2 regions of the Streptacidiphilus jeojiensis genome follow, and region 1 is predicted to be linked to the other one. Evidence: predicted binding sites of a transcription regulator. Region 1 holds the regulator's gene; the other holds the start of a gene.
What was found. Region 1 encodes HrcA, which represses chaperone genes, less so after heat shock. Its sites were predicted from a motif close to TTNGCACTCNGNNNNNCNGAGTGCNAA; they were not measured.

Region 1 (11,535 bases):
CGTACCACGAGGTGGTCTCGGTCCCGGTCACCAAGACCGGACTGACCGTCAAGGGCGCCACCGGCAACCCCGAGGACGTGGTGATCACCTACGGCAACGCCTCCGGCACCCCCAAGTCGGACGGGACGACCTACGGCACCCTGGGCAGCGCCACCGCGACCTTCGCCGCCGCCGGGGTGACGGTGGAGAACATCACCGTCACCAACTCCTTCAGCAAGGCCGCGAATCCCAGCATCACCGCGGGGCAGGCGGTGGCGCTCAACGCCGAGGGCGACCGGCAGGTCTACCGCAACGACCGCTTCCTGGGCCACCAGGACACCCTGCTGGCCTGGTCGCCCAGCGCCACCGCGCAGACCAGGCAGTACTTCTCCAACGTCTTCATCAAGGGCGACGTCGACTTCATCTTCGGCAACGCGACCGCCGTCTTCGACCACGCCAACATCCAGGCCATCGACGACGGCGCGGCGGCCGGGGGCCTCAACGGCTTCCTCACCGCGGCGAACACCGACTCGTCGAAGACCTACGGCTTCCTCATCACCAACAGCACGGTCTACAGCACCGCCGCCGCCAACACCTACTACCTGGGGCGGCCCTGGCACACCAACAGCACCGCGGTCGCCCAGGTGGTGGTCCGCAACACGGTGCTGCCGGCCGCGATCAAGGCGGCCACGCCGTGGACCGACATGAGCGGGTTCGCTTGGACCTCGGCCCGGTTCAAGTCCTACCTCAACACCGGTGCAGGATCCGGCAGTTACACCGGCAGCCCGCAGTTGACGGCAGCTCAGGCCGCCAACTACACGGCGGCCAGGTACCTGGCCGGGACCGACGGCTGGAACCCGATCCAGTAGTCGCACCCCCTCCACCTCTCTCATCCCACTTTCTCCGAGGAACCCTCATGCACCGCAAGAGCAAGCACACCAAGGCCCGTATCGCCGTCGCCACCGGCGTCGCCGCGCTGGTGGGCGGCGGGCTGGTGGTGGCCAACGCCGGCGCCGCCACCACCGCAGTCCCGGCCGTGGCCACCGGCGACACCCGTACGGTGACCCAGCCGGTACTGCCGAGCGGCACCTGCCAGACCCTCAGGTCCGGGCTCACCATGGCCAACGGCTTCTCCAGCACCGCGAACGAGACCACCCCGCCGGACACCGCGCGGATCCAGGCCGCGCTGGACGCCTGCAAGGGCACCGGCAAGAAGGTGGTGCTGGCGGCCACCGACTCCACCCACAAGGCGTTCCTGTCCGGGCCGGTCACGGTCCACGCGGGCGAGGTGCTGGTGATCAACGCGACGGTGACCCTGTACGGCTCGCTGAACGCCGCCGACTACCAGGTGAGCGGCAAGCCGACCTGCGGCACGCTGTCCAGCAGCGAGGGCGGCTGCAGTCCGCTGATCACCGTGAGCGGGGACGACGCCGGTATCGAGGGCGTCCAGAACTCGAGCGGTCAGCAGGGCCGGATCGACGGCCGCGGCGAGGACGACATCCTCGGCACCAGCACCACCTGGTGGGGGCTGGCCACGGCCGCGCAGGCGGCGGGCTCCAACCAGAACAACCCCCGGCTGGTCCAGATCAACAGCTCGGACAACTTCACGCTCTACGACATCGACCTGCTCAACGCCGCCAACTTCCACGTGGTCTTCAACGGCGGCGACGGCTTCACCGCCTGGGGTGTCCGGATCAAGACCCCGGCCACCGCCCGCAACACCGACGGCATCGACCCGGCCGGCGCCACCAACGTCACCATCGCCGACTCCTACATCCAGGACGGCGACGACGGCATCGCCATCAAGGGCGGCTCCAAGGCCAGCAGCAACATCACCGTCAAGGGCAACCACTTCTACGGCACCCACGGCATCTCCATCGGCTCGGAGACCTACAGCGGCGTCAGCAACGTCCTGGTCTCCGGCAACACCGTCACCGGCACCGACAGCGCGGGCAACGTCAGCTCCAGCAGCACCGGGCTGCGGATCAAGTCCTCGGCGGCCAGCGGCGGCACCGTCTCCAAGGTCACCTACACCTCCAACTGCCTGACCGCGGTGAAGGCCCCGCTGGTCTTTGACACCCACTACTCCTCCGGCACCGGCTCCTACACCCCGTACTTCACCGACATCGTCGTCAACGGCCTGAAGTCCACCAGCTCGGTCAGCGGCGCCAAGTCCACCCTGGTCGGCCTGAACGCCTCCCACCCGCTGGGCCTGACCCTGGAGAACGTCAGCCTGGACACCACCGCCGCCACCGCCTCCTACGCGGCGGTCGGCCTCTACAACAGCAACCTCAGCCCCACCGGCACCGGCGTGAGCACCAGCACGGTGGCCGGCTCAGGCTCGGTCCCCAGCTGCACCTTCCCCAGCTACCCGACGCTCTGACCGTCCGTCACGAAGTCGATCAGCTCCTCGACCCGGCCCAGCAGGGCCGGGTCGAGGTCCCTGAAGGAGTCCACCGAGGCGAGGATGCGCTTCCAGGCGGCGGGGGTGTCCACCGGCCAGCCGAGGCGGCGGCAGACGCCCTCCTTCCACTCCTCGCCGCGGGGCACGTCGGGCCAGGCCGCGATGCCCACCGAGGAGGGCTTCACGGCCGCCCAGACGTCGATGTAGGGGTGGCCGACCACCAGCACGTCGGCGCCGCCGACCTGTGCCGCGATCCGGGACTCCTTGCTGCCCGGGACCAGGTGGTCCACCAGCACGCCCAGCCGCCGCCCCGGTTCCGGCGCGAACTCGGCGACGATGGCCGGGAGGTCGTCGATGCCCTCCAGGTACTCCACCACCACGCCCTCGATCCGCAGGTCGTCGCCCCAGACCCGCTCGACCAGCTCGGCGTCGTGGCGGCCCTCGACGTAGATCCGGCTGGGCAGCGCCACCCGGGCCCGCGCGCCCTGGACCGCCACCGACCCCGAGGCGGTGCGGGCCGGGGCGACCGGCACCGGCGCGGCGACCGATCCCGGGCGGACCAGGGTGACCGGCTTGCCGTCCACCAGGAAGCCGCTCGGGGTCATCGGGAAGACCCGCAGCCTGCGGTGCCGGTCCTCCAGCGTCACGGTGAAGCCCTCGGCGGTCTTCTCGCAGCGCACCACGGCGCCGCAGAAACCGGTCACCACCTCCTCCACCACCAGGTCCCGCTCGGCGGGCAGCTCGGGGGCGGGGGTGGAGCGCTTCCAGGGCGGGGTCAGGTCGTAGGTCCGGGTCACAGGCCGGGCGCTCCCCAGACCGGGAACCAGCGGGTCAGGTCCTGCTCGACCCGCAGGTCGTTGCCGAGCATCGCCTTGATCTCCAGCTCCAGCGCGTTGTCGCGCCGCTCCCCGCCGCCGGGCTTGGGGGCGAAGGGGTAGAAGCTGCCGCGCTTGTAGATGTAGACCAGCGCCAGCGGACGCTGCTGGGCGTCGGTGAAGTTCACCAGCGAGCAGAGCAGCTGCGGGCCGAAGCCGGTGCTCTCCAGCGCGGAGTTGATCGCGTGGACGTCGTTGACCAGCGAGACGATGTCCTCGGCGGGCTGACGGGCGGTCATCCAGGAGTAGCCGTAGGAGTCCCGGCTGGACTCGATGGCGATGCCGCCGCGCTCCACGTCGGCGTCCAGCAGTGCCTGCACGTCCTGCTGGACCTGGGCGAAGGCGCCGCCCTCCACGGAGGCGAAGCAGACCGAGCCGACGCCGGTGGGCTTGAAGCCGGCCGCCGCCTCCAGGGTGATCGCGGCCGAGGGCAGCCCGAACAGCTGGTCGAGGTCCGGCTTGACGGGCTTGGTGCGGCCGAGCAGGGCGTCCAGGAAGCCCATGGGTTCGCTCCTCAGAGGGCAGGTGATCAGAGGGCAGGTGACTCAGACAGCAGATGAAGGGCGGGGTTACTGACGGCCCAGTTCGGCGCTGATCCGGCCGAGCTGCTCCAGCCGCTTCTCCAGCGAGGGGTGGGTGGAGAAGGCCTGGCTGGCGACCTGGCGGGCGGAGACCGCCGGGGCGAAGTAGAAGGCGTTGAAGGGCTGGGCCCGGCGCAGGTCCTGGGTGGGAATGGCCGCCATCTGCCCGCTGACCTTGGTGAGCGCCGAGGCCAGCGCCGAGGGCCGGCCGGTCAGCAGCGCGGCCGAGCGGTCGGCGGAGAGCTCGCGGTAGCGGGAGAGCAGCCGGGTCAGCAGGAAGCTGATGGTGTAGACGACGGCGCTGACGCCGATGACGATCAAGGCCGCCACCGCCGTGTTGTCGCCGTCGCGGTCGTCGCGGCTGCTGAAGCCGCCGAACATGCCGAACTGCAGACCGACCCGGGTGATGATGCCGGCCAGCACGCCCAGGAAGCCGGCGATGGTCATCACCGCCACGTCCTTGTGCGCGACGTGCGACATCTCGTGCGCCAGCACGCCCTCCAGCTCCTCCGGCTCCAGCCGGCGCAGCAGACCGGTGGTCACGCACACCACCGCGTTCTTCTCGTTGCGTCCGGTGGCGAAGGCATTGGGGATGTCACTCTGCGCGACCGCGACCTTGGGCTTCTGCATGTCCGCCAGGGCGCAGAGCCGGTCCACCGTGCCGTGCAGCTCCGGGTACTCCTGGGCGGAGACCTCGCGGGCGCCCATGCTGAAGGCCGCGATCTTGTCGCTGAACCAGAACTGGGCGATGAACAGGCCGCCGGCGATGATCACCACGAACGGCCAGGCGCCCTTCAGCAGCACGATCAGTGCGCCCACGAACACCACGTACAGCAGGCCGATGAAGAACATCGTCATCAGCATCCGGCTCGTCAGTCCGCGGTCCGGTGCGAAGCGTGTCCTGGCCATGGCCCCTCCTCGAAAATGTGCGTGCTACCCAATTCTGCCCTGTTCGGGCCTACCAACAGGTACGTACGGGACGGCCCAGGCGTTCCGGTCGCGTACCCTCGCGCCTTACACTGGCCGCACAGCTCTTGGCACTCATTCATCCAGAGTGCCAGTTCTGGCCAGAGTGTTCGGCCCGGCGCCCGGCAGGACCGGTAGGGAGTGAGGTGCGTGCCCCGTGCTTGAGGAGCGCAAGCTCGACGACCGCAAGCTGGCGGTTCTGCGTGCCATCGTCCAGGACTACGTCGGCACCGAGGAGCCGGTCGGCTCCAAAGCCTTGGTGGAACGCCACAACCTCGGCGTGTCGCCGGCCACGGTGCGTAACGACATGGCGACGCTGGAGGACGAGGGCTACATCCACCAGCCGCACACCAGTGCGGGCCGGGTGCCCACCGACAAGGGCTACCGGCTCTTCGTCGACCGGCTCACCGAGGTGAAGCCGATGTCCGGGGCCGAGCGCCGGGCGATCGGCAGCTTCCTGGACCACGCCGTCGACCTGGACGACGTGGTGGCCCGCACGGTCCGGCTGCTGGCGCAGCTGACCCGGCAGGTCGCGGTGGTGCAGTACCCCTCGCTGTCCCGGTCCACGGTCCGCCACGTCGAACTGGTCGCGCTGACGCCGACCCGGCTGATGCTGGTGCTGATCACCGACACCGGACGGGTGGAGCAGCGGCTCATCGACTGCCCCACTGCGGTCGGCGAGACCGTCCTCGCGGATCTTCGCTCCCGGCTGAACACCAGGGCCGGCGGGCAGCGCTTCGTCGAGGTGCCGACGCTGCTCCAGGACCTGCCCGAGAGCTTCGAACGGGAGGACCGGGGCGCGGTCACGGCCGTCCTCAGCACCCTGTTCGAGGCGCTGGCCGAGCAGACCGAGGAGCGGGTCGTGATCGGCGGCTCGGCCAACCTGACCCGCTTCCCGCACGACTTCCCGCTCACCATCGCCCCGGTACTGGAGGCGCTGGAGGAGCAGGTGGTCCTGCTGAAGCTGCTCGGCGAGACCGGCGACGCGGGCATGATGGTTCGGATCGGTCACGAGAACGCCTACGAAGGGCTGAATTCCACGTCGGTCGTGTCGGTGGGCTACGGTTCGGGCGACGAGACCGTCGCCAAACTGGGCGTGGTCGGACCGACGCGGATGGACTACCCGGGCACGATGGGCGCCGTCCGGGCCGTTGCACGATACGTCGGTCAGATCCTGGCTGCGTCCTAGCAGTCCTCTGGACCCCTCGAAACGGAAACAAGCGGAGCATTTTGGTGGCCACGGACTACTACGCGGTACTCGGCGTCCGGCGTGACGCGGGTCAGGACGAGATCAAGAAGGCGTTCCGCCGGCTGGCGCGCGAGCTCCACCCGGACGTCAACCCCGACCCGAAGACGCAGGAGCGGTTCAAGGAGATCAACGCCGCCTACGAGGTCCTCTCCGACCCCAACAAGCGGCAGGTCTACGACCTGGGCGGGGACCCGCTCTCGGCGAGCGGCGGCGGCGCGGGCCCCGGCGGCTTCGGTGCGGGCGCGGGCTTCGGCTTCAGCGACATCATGGACGCCTTCTTCGGCGCGTCCGGGGGCCAGCGCGGGCCGCGCTCGCGCACCCGGCGCGGCCAGGACGCGATGATCCGGATCGACATCGACCTCGAAGAGGCCGCGTTCGGCACCACCAAGGACATCCAGGTCGACACCGCCGTCGTCTGCACCACCTGCAACGGCGAGGGCGCCGCCCCGGGCACCTCCGCGCAGACCTGCGACATGTGCCGCGGCCGCGGCGAGGTGTCCCAGGTCACCCGGTCCTTCCTGGGCCAGGTCATGACCTCCCGCCCGTGCCCGCAGTGCCAGGGCTTCGGCACCGTGGTGCCCACCCCCTGCCCGGAGTGCGCCGGTGACGGCCGGGTCCGCGCCCGGCGCACGCTGACCGTGAAGATCCCGGCCGGTGTCGACAACGGCACCCGGATCCAGCTGGCCGGCGAGGGCGAGGTCGGCCCCGGCGGCGGCCCGGCCGGCGACCTCTACGTGGAGATCAGCGAGAACGCCCACTCCACCTTCCAGCGCCGCGGCGACGACCTGCACTGCACGGTCACCCTGCCGATGACGGCGGCGTCGCTCGGCACCAAGGTCCCGCTGGAGACCCTGGACGGCACCGTCGAGATCGACGTCCGCCCCGGCACCCAGTCAGGACAGTCCATCCCGCTGCACGGACGCGGCATCACCCACCTGCGCGGCGGTGGGCGCGGCGACCTGATAGTGCACGTCGAGGTGCAGACGCCCAGCAAGCTCGACCCCGAGCAGGAGGAGCTGCTGCGGCGGCTGGCCAAGCTGCGCGGCGAGGAGCGCCCCTCGGGGACCTTCGCACCCGGGCAGCAGGGCCTGTTCTCCCGTCTGAAGGACGCCTTCAACGGTCGCTCCTGAGCGCCCGTCAGTACAGCAGTGGAGTAGGTACGGCATGACAGCCCCGGTGTTCGTCGTCGACAGCGCGCAGCTCGCCCCGGTCGGGGCGGTGGTGCGGCTGGACGGCCCCGAGGGCCGTCATGCCGTCGCCGTCCGCAGGCTCGCCGTCGGCGAGCCGGTGGTGCTGGCGGACGGCGCGGGAGCGGCCGTCTCCGGCTCCGTGGTCGGCGTGGTCGGCAAGGACGTGCTGGAGGTCCGGGTCGACGCGCTGCTGGCCGAGCCCGAGCCGGCGGTGCGGGTCGTGGTGGTCCAGGCCCTGCCCAAGGGGGACCGCGGGGAGCTGGCGGTCGAGCTGATGACCGAGGCCGGCGTGGACGAGGTGGTGCCCTGGGCGGCCTCGCGCTGCATCACCCAGTGGAAGGGCGAGCGCGGGGCCAAGGCGCTGGCCAAGTGGCGCGCCACCGCGAGGGAGGCCGGCAAGCAGTCCCGCCGGCTGCGGTTCCCGGTGGTCCGCGACCCGATGACCACCCGTCAGTTGGCCGGACTCCTCTCCGGGGCGGCGCTGGCCGCGGTGCTCCACGAGGAGGGATCGTTGCCGCTGGCCACTGCGGAGCTCCCCGTCAAGGGCGACATCGTCCTCGTCGTCGGCCCGGAGGGTGGCGTCTCGCCGGACGAACTCGCCCAGTTCGCGGCTGCCGGCGCGGCCCCTTACCGCCTGGGCCCGTCCGTGCTCCGCACGTCCACGGCGGGCGTGGCGGCAGGCTCCGTGCTGTTGGCCCGCACCGGGCGCTGGGGCTGACGTCCTTGCTTGGCTGCGGACCGTAGCTGGCTTGTCGCGCAGTTCCCCGCGCCCCTAACGGGGCTGCAACTGAACGGCTGTGGGTCAGTTGCACTCACCTGGGGGCGCGGGGAACTGCGCGAGAACCCCGCTCCCAGCCGCACGTATCGCCGTCAGCCAAAACCTTGCCCCACTGTTCGGGGTGACAGCTAAGGTGACCGCGTGACACACGCCGACAGCTACCTCCGTTACCCCCACGTCCAAGCTGACCTGGTCACCTTCGTGGCCGAGGACGACGTCTGGCTCGCCCCCGTCGCCGGCGGCCGCGCCTGGCGCGTGAGCGCCGACCAGGTCCCGGTGGCCCGCCCGCGGATCTCCCCGGACGGCCGGTGGATCGCCTGGGCCTCGACCCGTGACGGCGCACCGGAGGTGCATGTCGCACCGGCCGACGGCGGCCCCGCGCGACGGCTGACCTACTGGGGCAGCCTGCAGACCACGGTGCTGGGATGGACCGCCGAGGGCGAGGTCCTCGCCCTGAGCTCGGTCGGCAGGATGTCACGGGCGCACCCGTGGGCCTATGAAGTCCCGCTGGACGGCTCCCCGGCCAGGGAACTCCCGTACGGCCGCGTCGGCGGCGTCGCCGCCGAGCCCGGCGGGGACCGCGTCCTGCTGTCCAGCGCCGGGATGGGCCGCGAGCCCGCGCACTGGAAGCGCTACCGCGGCGGCACCGCCGGCAAGCTCTGGATCGGCACCGAGGGCGACTTCAGCCGGCTGCACGCCGACCTCGACGGCCGGGCCAACATCGACTCCCCGATGTGGGTCGGCGACCGGGTGGCGTTCCTCAGTGACCAGGACGGTGTCGCCCAGCTGTGGTCCAGCCTGCCCGACGGCTCCGACCTGCGCCGCCACAGCGACCACGAGTTCTACGCCCGCAACGCCTCCACCGACGGCACCCGGGTGGTCTACCACAGCGGCGGCGACCTCTACCTGGTCGAGGACCTGACGGACGCCCGCCCCCGCCGTCTGGAGATCCGTCTCGGCGGTCCCCGGGTCGACCGCCAGCCGTACCCGATCAACGCCGCCCGCCACCTCGGGCACATCGCCCCGGACGCCGAGGCCCGGGCCAGCGTCATCGAGGTCCGCGGCAGCATCCACCGGGTCACCCACCGCGACGGGCCGGCGCGTGCGCTCTCGGCCACGCCGGGCGTGCGCAACCGGCTGCCCCAGGTGCTCGCTGACGGCGGGTCGGTGTGGGTCACCGACGCCGAGGGCGAGGACGGGCTGGAGTTCTCCGACGGCCGCCGGATCGCCGTCGGCGCCCTGGGCCGGGTCGAGGAGCTCACCGCCTCCCCGGACGGCTCCACCCTCGCCGTGGCCAACCGCGACGGCCTGGTCCTGCTGGTCACCGTCGCCGACGGCACCGTCCGCGAGCTGGACCGCAGCGGCGCCGCCCAGGCCAGCGGCCTCGCCTTCGCGCCGGACTCGCAGTGGCTGGTCTGGTCGCACTGCGCCGACTCCGAGGAGGTGCCGCGCCAGCTGCGGCTGGCCCAGCTCGCCGAAGGCACCGTCACCGAGCTGACCCCGCCCCGCTTCAACGACTACGCGCCGACCTTTACCACCGACGGCAAGCACCTCGCCTTCCTGTCGATGCGCGACTTCGACCCGGTCTACGACGAGCACGTCTTCGACCTCTCCTTCCCGCTCGCCTGCCGCCCCTACCTGCTCACCCTGGCGGCTGACACGCTCTCCCCGTTCGGCCCGCAGCCGCTGGGCCGGGCCCTGGGCAAGGGCGACAAGGACAGCGACTCCGAGGACGGCGAGCCGGCCGAGGACGCCACCAAGGACTCCGCCGACGGCGCCGCAGGCGAGGGCGACGAGGACGGCGCCGACGCCCCCGCCCGCACCCGGCTGGACCTGGAGGGCCTGTCCGACCGGATCGTCCCCTTCCCGGTCTCCAGCGGCCGCTACACCGACCTGCGCGCGGTCAAGGGCGGGGTGGTGTGGCTGGAGCACCCGCTCACCGGCGAGCTGGGCAACGCCAAGGCCACCCCGGAGGGCGAGGCCGAACGCAGCAGCCTGGAGCGGTTCGACTTCGGCACCCGCCGGGCCGAGACCCTGGTCGACGAGCTGGACCGGTTCGCCGTCAGCGGCGACGGCAGCCGCCTCGCCGTGGTCGACCGCAACGAGCTGCGGATCGTCCCGGCCGACCACCGGGTCGGCAAGGACGAGCAGGACGACGCCGCGACCGTGGACCTCTCCCGGATCCGGGTCACCGTCGACCCCGCCGCCGAGTGGCGGCAGATGTTCGACGAGACCGCCCGGCTGATGCGCGACAACTTCTGGCGCGTCGACATGAACGGCATCGACTGGACCGGCATCCAGGCCCGCTACCGCCCGCTGGTGGAGCGGGTCGGCAGCTACAGCGAGCTGGTCGACCTGCTGTGGGAGCTGCAGGCCGAACCGGGCACCTCGCACGCCTACGTCCAGCCCGTCGGCCAGGGCGTGGCCGGCAACCGTCGGCAGGGGCTGCTCGGGGCGGACCTGGTCCGCGACGAGGCGGGGGTGTGGCGGGTGGCCCGGGTGCTGCCCGGCGAGTCCTCCGACCCGGCGGCCCGCTCGCCGCTCGGCGCCCCCGGCGTCAGCGTCCGGGCCGGCGAATCGCTGCTGGCCGTGGACGGCGTCCCGGTGGACAGCACCGCCGGACCCGGTCCGCTGCTGGTCGGCACGGCCGGCAAGCCGGTCGAACTGACCGTCGGTCAGGCCAACGGCGCCGGTGAGGCCACCCGCACCGTGGTGGTGATCCCGCTCGCCACCGAGGAGCCGCTGCGCTACCACGACTGGGTGGCGGGCCGGCGGGCCCATGTCCGCGAACTGTCCGGCGGACGGCTCGGCTACCTGCACGTTCCCGACATGGTGGCCAACGGCTGGGCCCAGATCCACCGCGACCTGCGCTTCGAGATGGCCCGGGAGGGCCTGATCGTGGACGTCCGGGAGAACCGCGGCGGCCACACCTCGCAGCTGATCATCGAGAAGCTGAACCGCCGGGTCGTCGGCTGGGACCTGGTCCGCACCAGCCCTCCCGTCCCCTACCCGATGGACGCCCCGCGCGGCGCGCTGGTGTCGGTGGCCGACGAGTTCGCCGGATCGGACGGCGACATCGTCAACGCCGCGTTCCAGGCGCTGAAGCTGGGCCCGGTCGTCGGCGTGCGCACCTGGGGCGGGGTCATCGGCATCGACGGCCGGTACTCCCTGGTGGACGGCACCGGGGTGACCCAGCCCCGGTACGCCTTCTGGCTGGACGGCTACGGCTTCGGGGTGGAGAACCACGGCATCGACCCGGACATCGAGGTGGTCTGCACCCCGCAGGACTGGGCCGCCCGCCGCGACCCCCAGCTCGACGAGGCGGTCCGCACGGCGCTGGCCGCGCTGGAGCGGAACCCTGCCGCGACGCCGCCGCCCGTTCCGGGGCTGTAGGTCGCTTCTCGGCTGCGGACCGTACATGGTTGGGCGCGCAGTTCCCCGCGCCCCTGAGGGGGCTGCAACTTATCCACAGTGGTTCAGTTGCAGCCCCCTAGGGGCGCGGGGAACTGCGCG
Region 2 (11,535 bases), on a different contig from region 1:
AACCCCTCCTCGGCGCACATGTCCACCAGATGGCCCCGGCACTGCGGGCACCCCGCGATCCACTGCTCGTCGGCCAGCTCGGCCAGTTCCACCGGATCGTCGGCGCCGCGCCCGGCCAGCCGGTGCCCGGCGGCGACCACGCCGACCAGCCGGTCCTCCAGCAGCGGCCGGACCACCAGATCGGACCAGTCGCAGGCGGCCGCCGAGACCGAGGCCTCCACCACCGCCTCGGCCCGCGCCTGCCGCCGCGACCCGCCCGCGTCGTCCAGCGGCAGATGCAGCTCTGTAACGCGTCCCGGGTAGCGGAAGGCCAGCGCCACCTCGCAGTCCCCGCCGCGCAGCATCGCCAGCGACTCGGGCGGCTCGGCCTCGGTCAGCGAGACCCGGATGCCCGGCTGCGCCTCGCGCACCCCGGCCACCGCGGCCGGCACCAGCGTCGAGCTCGCGGTGGGGAAGGACACCAGCCGCACCCGCCCGGCCCGCAGCCCGGCGATCGCCGCCAGCTCCTCCTCGGCCGCGGTGAGCCCCGCCAGGATCCCGGCGGCGTGCCGCACCAGCACCTCGCCGGCCTCGCTGAGCTGCACCCCGCGCCCGACCCGGACCACCAGCGGGGTCCCCACCGACTTCTCCAGCGCCTTCATCTGCTGGCTCACCGCGGGCTGGGTGTACCCCAGCTCCCGCGCGGCCGCGGAGAACGAACCGGTCCGCGCGACGGCGCGCAGCACACGAAGATGGCGGGCCTCGATCATCCCCCCAGCATAAGCGCCCCTATGACACCGGACCGAAACCTGTGCACACGCTTATGAAACGCCAAGGGGCGCGAGGAACTGCGCGACAGGCCACCCCGAAGGGTGCACCCGCCGCAGACAGCTCCCCGCGCCCCGATCGGCGCGCTACGACCTAGTGGCTGTGGCCGTGCCCACCGTGGCTGTGGCCCGCGTCGCCCTCGTCCTCGGCCGGCTTCTCGACGACCAGGGTCTCGGTCGTGAGCAGCAGCGAGGCGATCGACGCGGCGTTCTGCAGCGCGGAGCGCGTCACCTTGACCGGGTCGATGACGCCGGCCTTGATCAGGTCGCCGTACTCGCCGGTCGCGGCGTTGTAGCCCTGGCCCTCGTCCAGCTCCGCCACCTTGGTGGTGATGACGTAGCCCTCGAGGCCCGCGTTCTGGGCGATCCAGCGCAGCGGCTCGACCAGCGCGCGGCGGACCACCGCGACACCGACGGCCTCGTCGCCGGACAGGCCGAGCCCGCCGTCGAGCACCTTCTGGGAGTGCACGAGGGAGGCGCCGCCACCGGCGACGATGCCCTCCTCGACCGCCGCGCGGGTCGCCGAGATGGCGTCCTCGAGACGGTGCTTCTTCTCCTTGAGCTCGACCTCGGTGGCAGCGCCGACCTTGATCACGCAGACCCCGCCGGCCAGCTTGGCCAGGCGCTCCTGCAGCTTCTCGCGGTCCCAGTCCGAGTCGGTGTTCTCGATCTCGGCCTTGATCTGCGCGACCCGGCCGGCCACCTCGGAGGAGTCACCGGCGCCGTCGACGACGGTGGTGTTGTCCTTGGAGACGGTGACCCGGCGGGCGGAGCCCAGGGACTCCAGACCGGCCTGGTCGAGCTTGAGGCCGACCTCCTCGGCGATGACGGTGGCACCGGTGAGGGTGGCCAGGTCGCCGAGCATGGCCTTGCGGCGGTCGCCGAAGCCGGGGGCCTTCACCGCGACGGCGTTGAAGGTGCCGCGGATCTTGTTCACCACGAGGGTGGACAGCGCCTCGCCGTCGACGTCCTCGGCGATGATCAGCAGCGGCTTGCTGGCGCCGCCCTGGAGGATCTTCTCCAGCAGCGGGAGCAGGTCCTGGATCGAGGAGATCTTGCCCTGGTGGATCAGGATGTAGGGGTCCTCCAGGACGGCCTCCATCCGCTCCTGGTCGGTGACCATGTAGGGCGACAGGTAGCCCTTGTCGAACTGCATGCCCTCGGTGAACTCGAGCTCCAGGCCGAAGGTGTTCGACTCCTCGACGGTGATCACACCGTCCTTGCCGACCTTGTCCATGGCCTCGGCGATCAGGTCACCGACCTGCTGGTCCTGCGCGGAGAGCGCGGCGACAGCGGCGATGTCCTCCTTGCCGTCGATCTCGCGGGCGACCGAGAGCAGGTGGTCCGACACGGCCTTGACGGCGGCGTCGATGCCCTTCTTCAGGCCCGAGGGGCCCGCGCCGGCGGCGACGTTGCGCAGACCCTCGTTGACCAGGGCCTGGGCCAGGACGGTCGCGGTGGTGGTGCCGTCACCCGCGATGTCGTTGGTCTTGGTCGCGACCTCCTTGACGAGCTGCGCGCCAAGGTTCTCGTACGGGTCGTCGAGCTCGACCTCACGGGCGATGGTGACACCGTCGTTGGTGATGGTCGGGGCGCCGAACTTCTTGTCGATGACGACGTTGCGGCCCTTGGGGCCGAGCGTCACCTTCACGGTGTCGGCCAGCTTGTTGACGCCACGCTCGAGCGAGCGGCGGGCGTCCTCGTCGAACTTCAGGATCTTCGCCATGCTTAGGGTTTCCCTCTCAAACAACCGAGCCCGGACACCCGGTCTCACACAGTGAAGACTGGGGGCCCGGGCGGGGTCACGACTCTGCGGTCAGCGTCAGCTGGTGCTGCAGTAGTGCGGTACTGCCTACTTCTCGACGATCGCGAGCACGTCGCGGGCCGAGAGGACCAGGTACTCCTGGCCGTTGTACTTGACCTCGGTGCCGCCGTACTTGCTGTACAGCACGATGTCGCCGACGGCGACGTCGAGCGGCAGACGCTGGCCGTCCTCGAAGCGACCCGGGCCCACGGCCAGGACGACGCCCTCCTGGGGCTTCTCCTTGGCAGTGTCCGGGATGACCAGGCCAGAGGCCGTGGTCTGCTCGGCCTCGAGCGGCTGGACCACGATGCGGTCCTCGAGCGGCTTGATGGCAACCTTGGAGCTGGTGGTCGTCACGTTCCGACCTCCCCCTTCGGAGATCACGGGGTGATACATGTCTTGGGTGCCAGAGGTGTGGTGCAAGCCCGTCGTCGCGGTGCCGGACCTGCCCTCTCGCGGTTAGCGCTCTCCGGGGGAGAGTGCCAACGACGACACTAGGCCGCGGTTAGCACTCAGTCAACCAGAGTGCCAACGACGCGCTTATTCGATGACCGGGACGCGGTGGATGATGGTGCGGTGGAGATCGAATCGTTCCGTGCCCTGCTGACCGACGAGGGCCAGGCCCTGCTGGCCGAGCTGGCGGACCACTCGCCGGGGCAGGAGCTGGCGGTCGCGACCCGGCTGCGGCGCGACCACGACGCGGAGCTGGTGTCGGCGGCGATCGGCCAGGCCCGGCTGCGGCAGCGGGCGGCGGCGAAGTTCGGCGCCGCCGACGCGGCCCGGATGTACTTCACCCCGGACGGGGTCGAGCAGGCCACCCGCACCAGCGTCGCCACATGGCGCGCGGAGCGTTTCAAGGCGCTGGGGGTGCGCCGCCTCGCCGACCTCTGCTCGGGCGTCGGCGGCGACGCGATCGCCCTGGCCCGGGCCGGCATCGAGGTGCTCGCCGTCGACCGCTCCCCGCTGACCTGCGCGGTCGCCGAGGCCAACGCCACCGCACTGGGCCTGGACGGCCTGATCGAGCAGCACTGCGGCGATGTGGCGGACGTGCCGCTGAACGGTTTTGACGCCGTGTTCGTCGATCCGGCACGGCGTGGAGGACGCGGCAGGATCTTCGATCCCGAGGCTTACTCACCGCCGCTGAGCTGGGCCGTCGGCGCCGCGCTGCAGACCCGGTTCGCCGCCCTCAAGGTGGCCCCCGGCATCCCGCACGAGGCGGTCCCCGAGGGCGCCGAGGCCGAGTGGGTCTCCGACGGCGGGGACGTCAAGGAGGCCGTGCTCTGGTTCGGCACCGGGCCCGCCCAGGGACAACCCCATCGGGCGACCCTGCTTCCCGCCGGCGTCACCCTCACGGGTGGTCGGCTCCCGGACCCGGAGGCCGTACCGGTCCGCCGCTACCTCTACGAGCCGGACGGCGCGGTGATCCGGGCCCACCTGGTCGCCGAGGTCGCCGAGCAGCTGGACGCGGCCCTGATCGACCCCACCATCGCCTATCTGACGGCGGATGAGCTGCGCCCCACGCCCTTCGCCACCGGCTACGAGATCACCGATGTGCTCCCCTTCGGCCTGAAGAAGCTCAAGGCCCTGCTGCGCGAACGCCGGGTCGGCACGGTGGTGGTGAAGAAGCGCGGCTCCGCCGTCGAGCCCGAGGAACTGCGCCGCAAGCTCAAGCCGGAGGGGCCGAACTCCTGCACGGTCTTCCTGACCCGGGTCGCCGGCGCCCCGACCATGCTGCTGGGTCAGCCGGCGACTCCCCCGGCGGGCTAGGGCTTCCGGATGTAGTCGTCCAGCCGGGCCACGGTGAACCCCTGCTCCTGGATCCGCTTCAGCAGGTTGACGAACATCGCGGTCATGGTCTCGCCCTTGAGCTCCGAGGGGCCGCGGAAGTGGGCCAGGATGATGTCGCCGTCCTGGAGCTTCCGGTCGCCGGTCTGGTACTGCAGGCCGGTTATCTGCATCGTCTCCTTCCAGTAGACGATGGCGCGCGGACCGCAGGCCTGGACCGAGGAGTTGAGGGTGGACGAGTAGGCGCCGTCGCCGTAGGGCGGGCGGAACAGGAAGGGCGCGACGCCGTACTCGGTGGTGATGACCTTCTGGTCGCCGCAGACCTCCTCCCGCTGCCGGGCCGCCGAGACGGTGCTCATCGCCGGGTGGTGCAGGGTGTGGTTCTGGATGCTGTTGCCCAGCGCCTGCAGCGGCTTGAAGTAGCCGTAGTCGTCCTTGATGGTGTCGTTCATCAGGAACATCGTGAACGGGACCCTGAGGTCGCGCATCATCGCGACGAAGCGCGGGTCCTTCTCGGCGCCGTCGTCCAGGGTGATGAAGACCACCTTCTGGTCGGTCGGCACAGAGCGGAAGACCGGGACCTTGCCGGTCCTCGTCAGCTTGATCGGCTTGTCGGCGGGCGGCGCGGGCGAGGGCCGCATCGGCTTGAGGCCCCACTTGGACCAGAGCGCCGGATCGGTGGACATCGCCGTGGGATCCGCGGAGGCGGTCGGGGTCGCGGCGGACGAGGGGGCGACCACGGGCACCGCTCCGGCCGTGGGACTGCCCGTCGGGGTCGCACCGCCGCCCGCGCCGCACGCCGTCGCCAACGCCGTCAGGGCCAGTGCCCCCGCTGCCGTGCCCAGGGCCCTGCCGTGCCGTTCCACCGTCTGTCCACTCCCCGCCCGACGTGCCCGTTCGTACGCATGCGCATACGCACGAACAGGACGTTAGCGACTCCCAGACAGTTCCCAGTAACCAAACAGGTAAGGATTGCTCCGACCTTTTCCGACCTACTCCGACCTCTACTCCGACATCCGGTGCAGCTCGTCGTGGGAGACCGGGGCGGCCGGGACGTGGGTCTCGGTCACCGGCAGCGAGGAGTCCGCCGACAGGTCGAAGGCGGAGGGCCGGCGGTTGCGCCACACCATCTCCGAGCCCAGGGCGGCGACCATCGCGCCGTTGTCGGTGCAGAGCTTCATCCGGGGCACCCGCAGCTCGATGCCGGCGCGCTCGCAGCGCTCCTGCGCCATGGCCCGCAGCCGGGAGTTGGCGGCCACCCCGCCGCCGATCATCAGATGCTCCACGCCCTGGTCCAGACAGGCCCGGACCGCCTTGCGGGTCAGCACATCGGTGACCGCCTCCTGGAAGGACGCCGCGACGTCCCGCACCGGCACCTCCTCGCCCGCCCGCCGCCGGGCCTCGATCCAGCGGGCGACGGCGGTCTTCAGCCCGGAGAAGGAGAAGTCGTAGGCAGGGTCGCGCGGACCGCTCAGCCCGCGCGGGAACCTGATCGCCGCCGGGTCGCCCTCGGCGGCGTAGCGGTCGATCACCGGGCCGCCCGGGAAGCCCAGGCCCAGCACCCGGGCGACCTTGTCGAAGGCCTCGCCCGCCGCGTCGTCGATGGTCGAGCCCAGCGAGCGGACGTCGCTGGTGATGTCGGAGGTCAGCAGCAGCGACGAGTGCCCGCCGGAGACCAGCAGCGCCATCGTCGGCTCGGGCAGCCGTCCGTGCTCCAGCTGGTCCACGCAGATGTGCGAGGCCAGGTGGTTCACCCCGTACAGCGGCTTGTCCAGGGCGTAGGCGTAGGCCTTGGCGGCCGAGACGCCGACCAGCAGCGCGCCGGCCAGGCCGGGGCCGGCGGTGACGGCGATGCCGTCCAGGTCGCTCGCCTTGATCCCGGCCTGGTCCAGGGCGCGCTGGACGGTGGGGACCATCGCCTCCAGGTGCGCCCGGCTGGCGATCTCCGGGACCACGCCGCCGAAGCGGCCGTGCTCCTCGACGCTGGTGGCGACTGCGTCGGCGAGCAGGGTGGTGCCCCGGACGATGCCGACGCCGGTCTCGTCGCAGGAGGTCTCGATGCCGAGGACCAGCGGTTCGTCAGCCATCCTGGCTCAGTGCTCCTACGTTGTCGTGGTTCTTCGTGGCGGCGTGCTTCGTTCCGAGTTCGTCCAGCCGCATCACCAGGGCGTCGACCCCGGAGGGCTGGTAGTACTTGGGCCGGATCCCGATCGGCCGGAACCCGAAGCGCTCGTAGAGCCGCTGGGCGCGCGGGTTGTCGACCCTGACCTCCAGCAGCAGTTCCTCGCAGCCGGCCGCTGCGGCCTGGTCGATCAGCCGGGCCAGCAGCCGTCCGCCCAGACCGCTGCCCCAGTACGGCGTGGCCGAGGCGATGGTCTGCACGTCCCCGCTGCCGGCCACCGCCATCAGCCCGGCGTAGCCGACGACCGCCCCCGCGGCGTCCTCGGCGACGGTGTACCAACGGGTGGCGCGGGGGTGCCGGGTGTCGGCGAGCTCGGACCAGAACATCCCGGCCGACCAGGCGTCCTCCGGGAACAGCTCGCGCTCCAGCTCCAGCACCGGGGCGATGTCCCACCAGCGCATCTCCCGCAGGGCCGGGACGGCGTCCGGGCCGGGGTGGGTGCCTGGGCTCATGCCGGGAGCACCGTCTTGTAGTTCTTGGGCACCTCGGCGTCCGGACGGCGCAGGTACAGCGGCGTCGGCGCGAGCAGCGGGCGTCCGGCGGCGAGCTCGGCGGCCGCGTAGGACGCCAGCGCCGCCGCGGACTGGTGCTCGGGCATGCCCGCGGGCACGTCCCGGAACACCTCCGGGTACAGCAGCGCGCCGGCGCCCACGGCCGGCACCTGCCCGAGCCGTTCGGCGACCTCGGCCGGACGGTCCACGTGCGGACCGTCCACGCGAGCGCCTGCGGCGTCGTAGGAGGCCCAGTACACCTCTTTGCGCCGGGCGTCCGTGGCGGCGGTGAAGGGGCCCTGCAGGCCCGCCAGGCGGGCGGCGTGGGCGATGCCGTCCAGCGTGCAGACGCCGTGCACCGGGATGCCGAGGGCGTGGCCCAGCGCGGCGGCCGTCGCCAGCCCCACCCGCAGCCCGGTGTACGGGCCCGGACCGACGCCCACCACCAGCGCGCCGAGTTGCTCCTTGCCGACCCCGGCGGTGCGCAGCACCCGGTCGACGGCGGGAAGCAGCAGCTCACCGTGGCGCCGGGCGTCGACCTGGTCCTCGGCGGCGAGGACCACCCCGCCGTCCGTGTCCAGGAGCGCGGCGGTGACGGCGGGGGTCGCGGTGTCGAACGCAAGCAGAAGCACGGCACCAGGTTAGACGTTCCGGGGATACGGGATGAGAAGCTGGGACTCCGCTGAGGGCAACCACCGCTGGAGGACAGAGTGGCAAGGATCGGTACGGGCGCTGTCGTCACCACCCTGACGGCGTCTGCGCTCGCGCTTGTCACCGTGCTGGCGCTGCAGGCCAAGAGCTCGGCCAACGTGACCCCGGCCGCCTCCGGCAAGCCCGGAGCCTCGGCCTCCGCCGCGGCGGGCGCATCGGCGAAGGCGAGCGCCCCCAAGCCGGTCGCCGTCCCGGCGCGCTCGGGGACCGGCAAGCGGGTGGTGTACGCGCTGGGCGCCAAGCGGGTCTGGCTGGTGACCGCGGCGGGCACCGCCGCCCGCACCTTCACGGTCCAGCCCAGCACCCTGAGCCCCAGCGTCGGGACCTACAACGTGTACTCCCACAGCGCCGACACCAGGCATGGTTCGGACGGTGTGGAGATCAAGAACGTGGTGATCTTCGCCCAGCGCGGCTCCACCGTCTTCGGCTTCAGCTCGGCGACGGACGGCACCACCCCGGCTCCGGACCCGGCCAAGAAGACCGGCGGCATCAGGGAGACCCTGGGCGACGGCCAGGCCCTGTTCGACTTCACCGTGGCCGGCAGCAAGGTCGTCGTCGTCGCCTGACCGCGCGGGTCAGGCGGCTTCGCGCGACTCCAGGACGATCAACCCGGGCGCTTCGCCCGCCGTCTCCTGCTCCGCTTCCGGCTCCGTCGGCGGCGTGCTCACGGCTGCGGCCGCGCCCGTCGCGGCCAGCAGGGCGGCCACACCGACGGGCTGCTCGTCCCCGCCGGGGCGGGGGGTCGTACCGGACATGTCGCCTCCCGTGACCGGCTTCCAAGTGCTGGCATGCACCATCTTCCCGACAGCGCGTCGGAATAACAACCAGGGGCCGGGATCTTGTCGGGGCTCAGACGCCGGCAGGCCGCAGCACGCCCCAGTCGGTGCCTGCCCAGCGGTCGCCCAGACCGGTGAGGGTGACCCGGCGCTCGTCGTCGCCCTCGCCCTCGTCCGGGGCCTCGTCGCCCAGGGCCCGTTCGATGCGTACCTCAAGACGGGTCTCGGACAGCTCCTCGACCCGGCCCTCGCCCCACTCCACGACCACCACCGAGTCCGTCAGCGAGACGTCCAGGTCCAGGTCCTCCATCTGGTCCAGGCCGCCGCCGAGCCGGTAGGCGTCGACGTGCACCAGGGCCGGGCCGCCGGTCAGCGAGGGGTGCACCCGGGCGATGACGAAGGTCGGCGAGGTGACCGCGCCGCGCACGCCCAGGCCGGCGCCGAGGCCCCGGGCGAGGGTGGTCTTGCCCGCGCCCAGCTCGCCGGAGAGCAGCACCAGGTCGCCCGGGCGCAGCAGCGGGGCCAGCCCGCGGCCGAGGTCCTGCATGGCCGCGGCGTCGGGCACGGTCACGGTGGTACGGCTGCTGGCCATGGTGCGGTGGGTCCTTTCGACGGGGTGCTCGGCGGTCGGGTCAGGTCACATCAGGTGAGGTCGCATCAGGTCAGGGACTCGTCCACGGCCACGGCCGGGACGGTGCCGAGCGCGAGGTCCCGTACCGGCTGCGGCAGCGGTGCGCCCGAGCCCCGGGCGGCCTGCTCCAGCAGCAGCGCCAGCTGGGTGTTCACCAGGTCGGGCAGCTCCAGCATGAGCAGGTGGCCGGCGTCCGGGACGATGATCAGCTCGGCGTCCGGGAGTTCGGCGGCGATGGCCTCGCTGTGCCGGGGCGGGGTGAGCAGGTCCTTGGCCCCGCCCATGACCAGGGTGGGGATGTCGCGGAAGGCCGCCAGCGCGGTGGTCTTCTCGTGCAGGTCGAAGGCGGGGAAGAACTCCGCGACGACGTCGATCGGGGTGGCTTCCAGCAGCCGCTGGGCGAAGCGCTCCACGGCCGGGTCGACGTCCTCGCGGCCGAAGGAGAACTTGCGGTAGACCACCGAGGTCAGGTCGCTACCCAGGCGGCGGCTGCGCTCCACCAGGTCGCGCTGCCGCCCGAGCGCCTTCAGCACTCCCGGGGCGACCCGGTGCAGCATCTTCGCCCCGTAGGCGGGCAGGCCCAGGGTGACGCCGGACCAGCCGCCGGCGGTGGTGCCGAGCAGGGCGACGGCGGCCACCCGCTCGCGGAACAGTTCAGGGTGCTGGTCGGCGAGCGCCATCACGGTCATGCCGCCCATCGAGTGGCCCACCAGGACCAGCGGCCCGGTCGGGGCGACGGCGTCGATCACCGCCTTGAGGTCGCCGCCGAGCTGGTCGATGCTGGCGGGCTCGCCGGCCAGGTGGCTCCGGCTGCGCTCGGAGCGGCCGTGGCTGCGCTGGTCCCAGAACACCAGCCGCAGGCCCTCGCGGAAGGCGGCCCGCTGGAAGTGCCAGCAGTCCTGGTTGAGGCAGTAGCCGTGGCAGAAGACCACGGTCAGCGGTGGTGTGGGCACCATGCCGAGCATGCTGCCCACGCCGGAGAGCACCCCGCCCAGCGGTCCCGCGGAGGAGGTGCCGCCGCCGGGGCGGAACCGGCCCAGCCAGCCCTTGCGGGGCGCGGAGGCCTCGGCCGGAACGGCGGCGGGCGGGGTCTGCGGCCCGTCCTGCCAGCCGCTGCCGTCCAGTTCCACGTACAGCTCGGTGCCGTCGGGGGCGGCGACGGTGCGCGGCCGGCCGCGCAGCGAGCCGAAGGTCGCGGCGGCCTCGACCTCGGCGCCCGCCCGGCGGCGCATGTCCCGTCCGATGGTGAGGCGCTCGACGGCGACACCGGCGGCGGCGCCCGCGGCGACCACGCCCAGGGAGAGCCCGACCAGCCCGGCCCGGCGCCAGCGGCCCGCGGCGACATCGCTCGCCACCGAACCGGCCGCCGCCCTGACCTGCTGGACCGCCTCGACCGCGGCTCCGGCGGCCGCTCCGGCGAGGCCGCCCTCCTCGCTGCTCATCCGCCACCGCCCTCCAGGCGCTCGACCGGGGTTCCGCCCAAGGCCCCGCCCAGGGCCCCGACATAGCGCCGGGGGACTCTTACCCCGATCCGGGTGACGATCTCGTAGGAGATCGTCCCGCAGGCCCTGGCCCAGTCCTCGGCGGTGGGCTCGCCCCGGTCGCCGGGGCCGAACAGCACCGCCAGGTCGCCGACCTCGGCCTGGTCGCCGCCCAGGTCCAGCACGAACTGGTCCATCGCGACCCGTCCCGCGACGGTGCGCCACTTGCCGCCCAGCCAGACCGGTCCGGTACTGCTGGCGTGCCGGGGGATGCCGTCCGCATAGCCGACCGGGACCAGCGCCAGCGTGGTCCCGCCGGCGGTGGTGTAGGTGTGGCCGTAGCTGACGCCGTGTCCGGCCGGGACCGACTTGACCTGGGCCAGCCTGGCCTGAAGGGTCATCACCGGCCGCAGCCCGAAGTCGGCGGGGCCGCCCACCTCGGGGACCGGGGACAGGCCGTACTGGGCCAGCCCGGCCCGGACCAGGTCGAAGTGCGCCTCCGGCATCAGCAGCGTGGCCGGGGAGTTGGCGAGATGGCGGACCTCGGGACGCAGCCCGGCCGCCTCGGCGACCGCCAGCGCCTCGCGGAAGGCCGCGAGTTGGGCCTCGTTGGCCGGGTGGCCCGGCTCGTCCGCGCAGGCGAAGTGGGACCAGACCCCGGCGACGGTGAGCAGCCCCTCGGCCTCGGCCGCGCGGGCGGCGGCGACCAGGGCGGGCCAATCGTGCGGCTGGGCGCCGTTGCGGCCCAGCCCGGTGTCGGCCTTGAGGTGGATCCTGGCCGGACGGCCGGTGGCCCGTACCGCGGCCAGGACCTCGCGCAGCGCCCACTCGCCGCTGACCGAGATGTCGATCTCGGCGGTCACGGCCT

Region 2: groES (co-chaperone GroES) is a predicted target of HrcA. The motif match lies at 3,116-3,142, and genes of this name have one in related genera.

Annotation. Positions count from the first base shown of each region.
Region 1 covers NZ_JBEUKS010000009.1:243,757-255,291, reverse strand. Annotated here, with positions in the region: gene ABUW04_RS25240 (pectinesterase family protein) at 1-848, shown strand, start outside; gene ABUW04_RS25235 (glycoside hydrolase family 28 protein) at 896-2,362, shown strand; gene ABUW04_RS25230 (DUF3097 domain-containing protein) at 2,347-3,180, opposite strand; gene pspAB (PspA-associated protein PspAB) at 3,177-3,761, opposite strand; gene htpX (zinc metalloprotease HtpX) at 3,828-4,748, opposite strand; gene hrcA (heat-inducible transcriptional repressor HrcA) at 4,963-5,994, shown strand; gene dnaJ (molecular chaperone DnaJ) at 6,039-7,184, shown strand; gene ABUW04_RS25205 (16S rRNA (uracil(1498)-N(3))-methyltransferase) at 7,219-7,962, shown strand; gene ABUW04_RS25200 (S41 family peptidase) at 8,164-11,415, shown strand.
Region 2 covers NZ_JBEUKS010000002.1:434,919-446,453, reverse strand. Annotated here, with positions in the region: gene ABUW04_RS07910 (LysR family transcriptional regulator) at 1-749, opposite strand, end outside; gene groL (chaperonin GroEL) at 901-2,532, opposite strand; gene groES (co-chaperone GroES) at 2,659-2,967, opposite strand; gene ABUW04_RS07895 (THUMP-like domain-containing protein) at 3,187-4,377, shown strand; gene ABUW04_RS07890 (polysaccharide deacetylase family protein) at 4,374-5,261, opposite strand; gene tsaD (tRNA (adenosine(37)-N6)-threonylcarbamoyltransferase complex transferase subunit TsaD) at 5,400-6,482, opposite strand; gene rimI (ribosomal protein S18-alanine N-acetyltransferase) at 6,475-7,029, opposite strand; gene tsaB (tRNA (adenosine(37)-N6)-threonylcarbamoyltransferase complex dimerization subunit type 1 TsaB) at 7,026-7,700, opposite strand; gene ABUW04_RS07870 (hypothetical protein) at 7,779-8,345, shown strand; gene ABUW04_RS07865 (hypothetical protein) at 8,355-8,534, opposite strand; gene tsaE (tRNA (adenosine(37)-N6)-threonylcarbamoyltransferase complex ATPase subunit type 1 TsaE) at 8,629-9,147, opposite strand; gene ABUW04_RS07855 (alpha/beta fold hydrolase) at 9,213-10,628, opposite strand; gene alr (alanine racemase) at 10,625-11,535, opposite strand, start outside.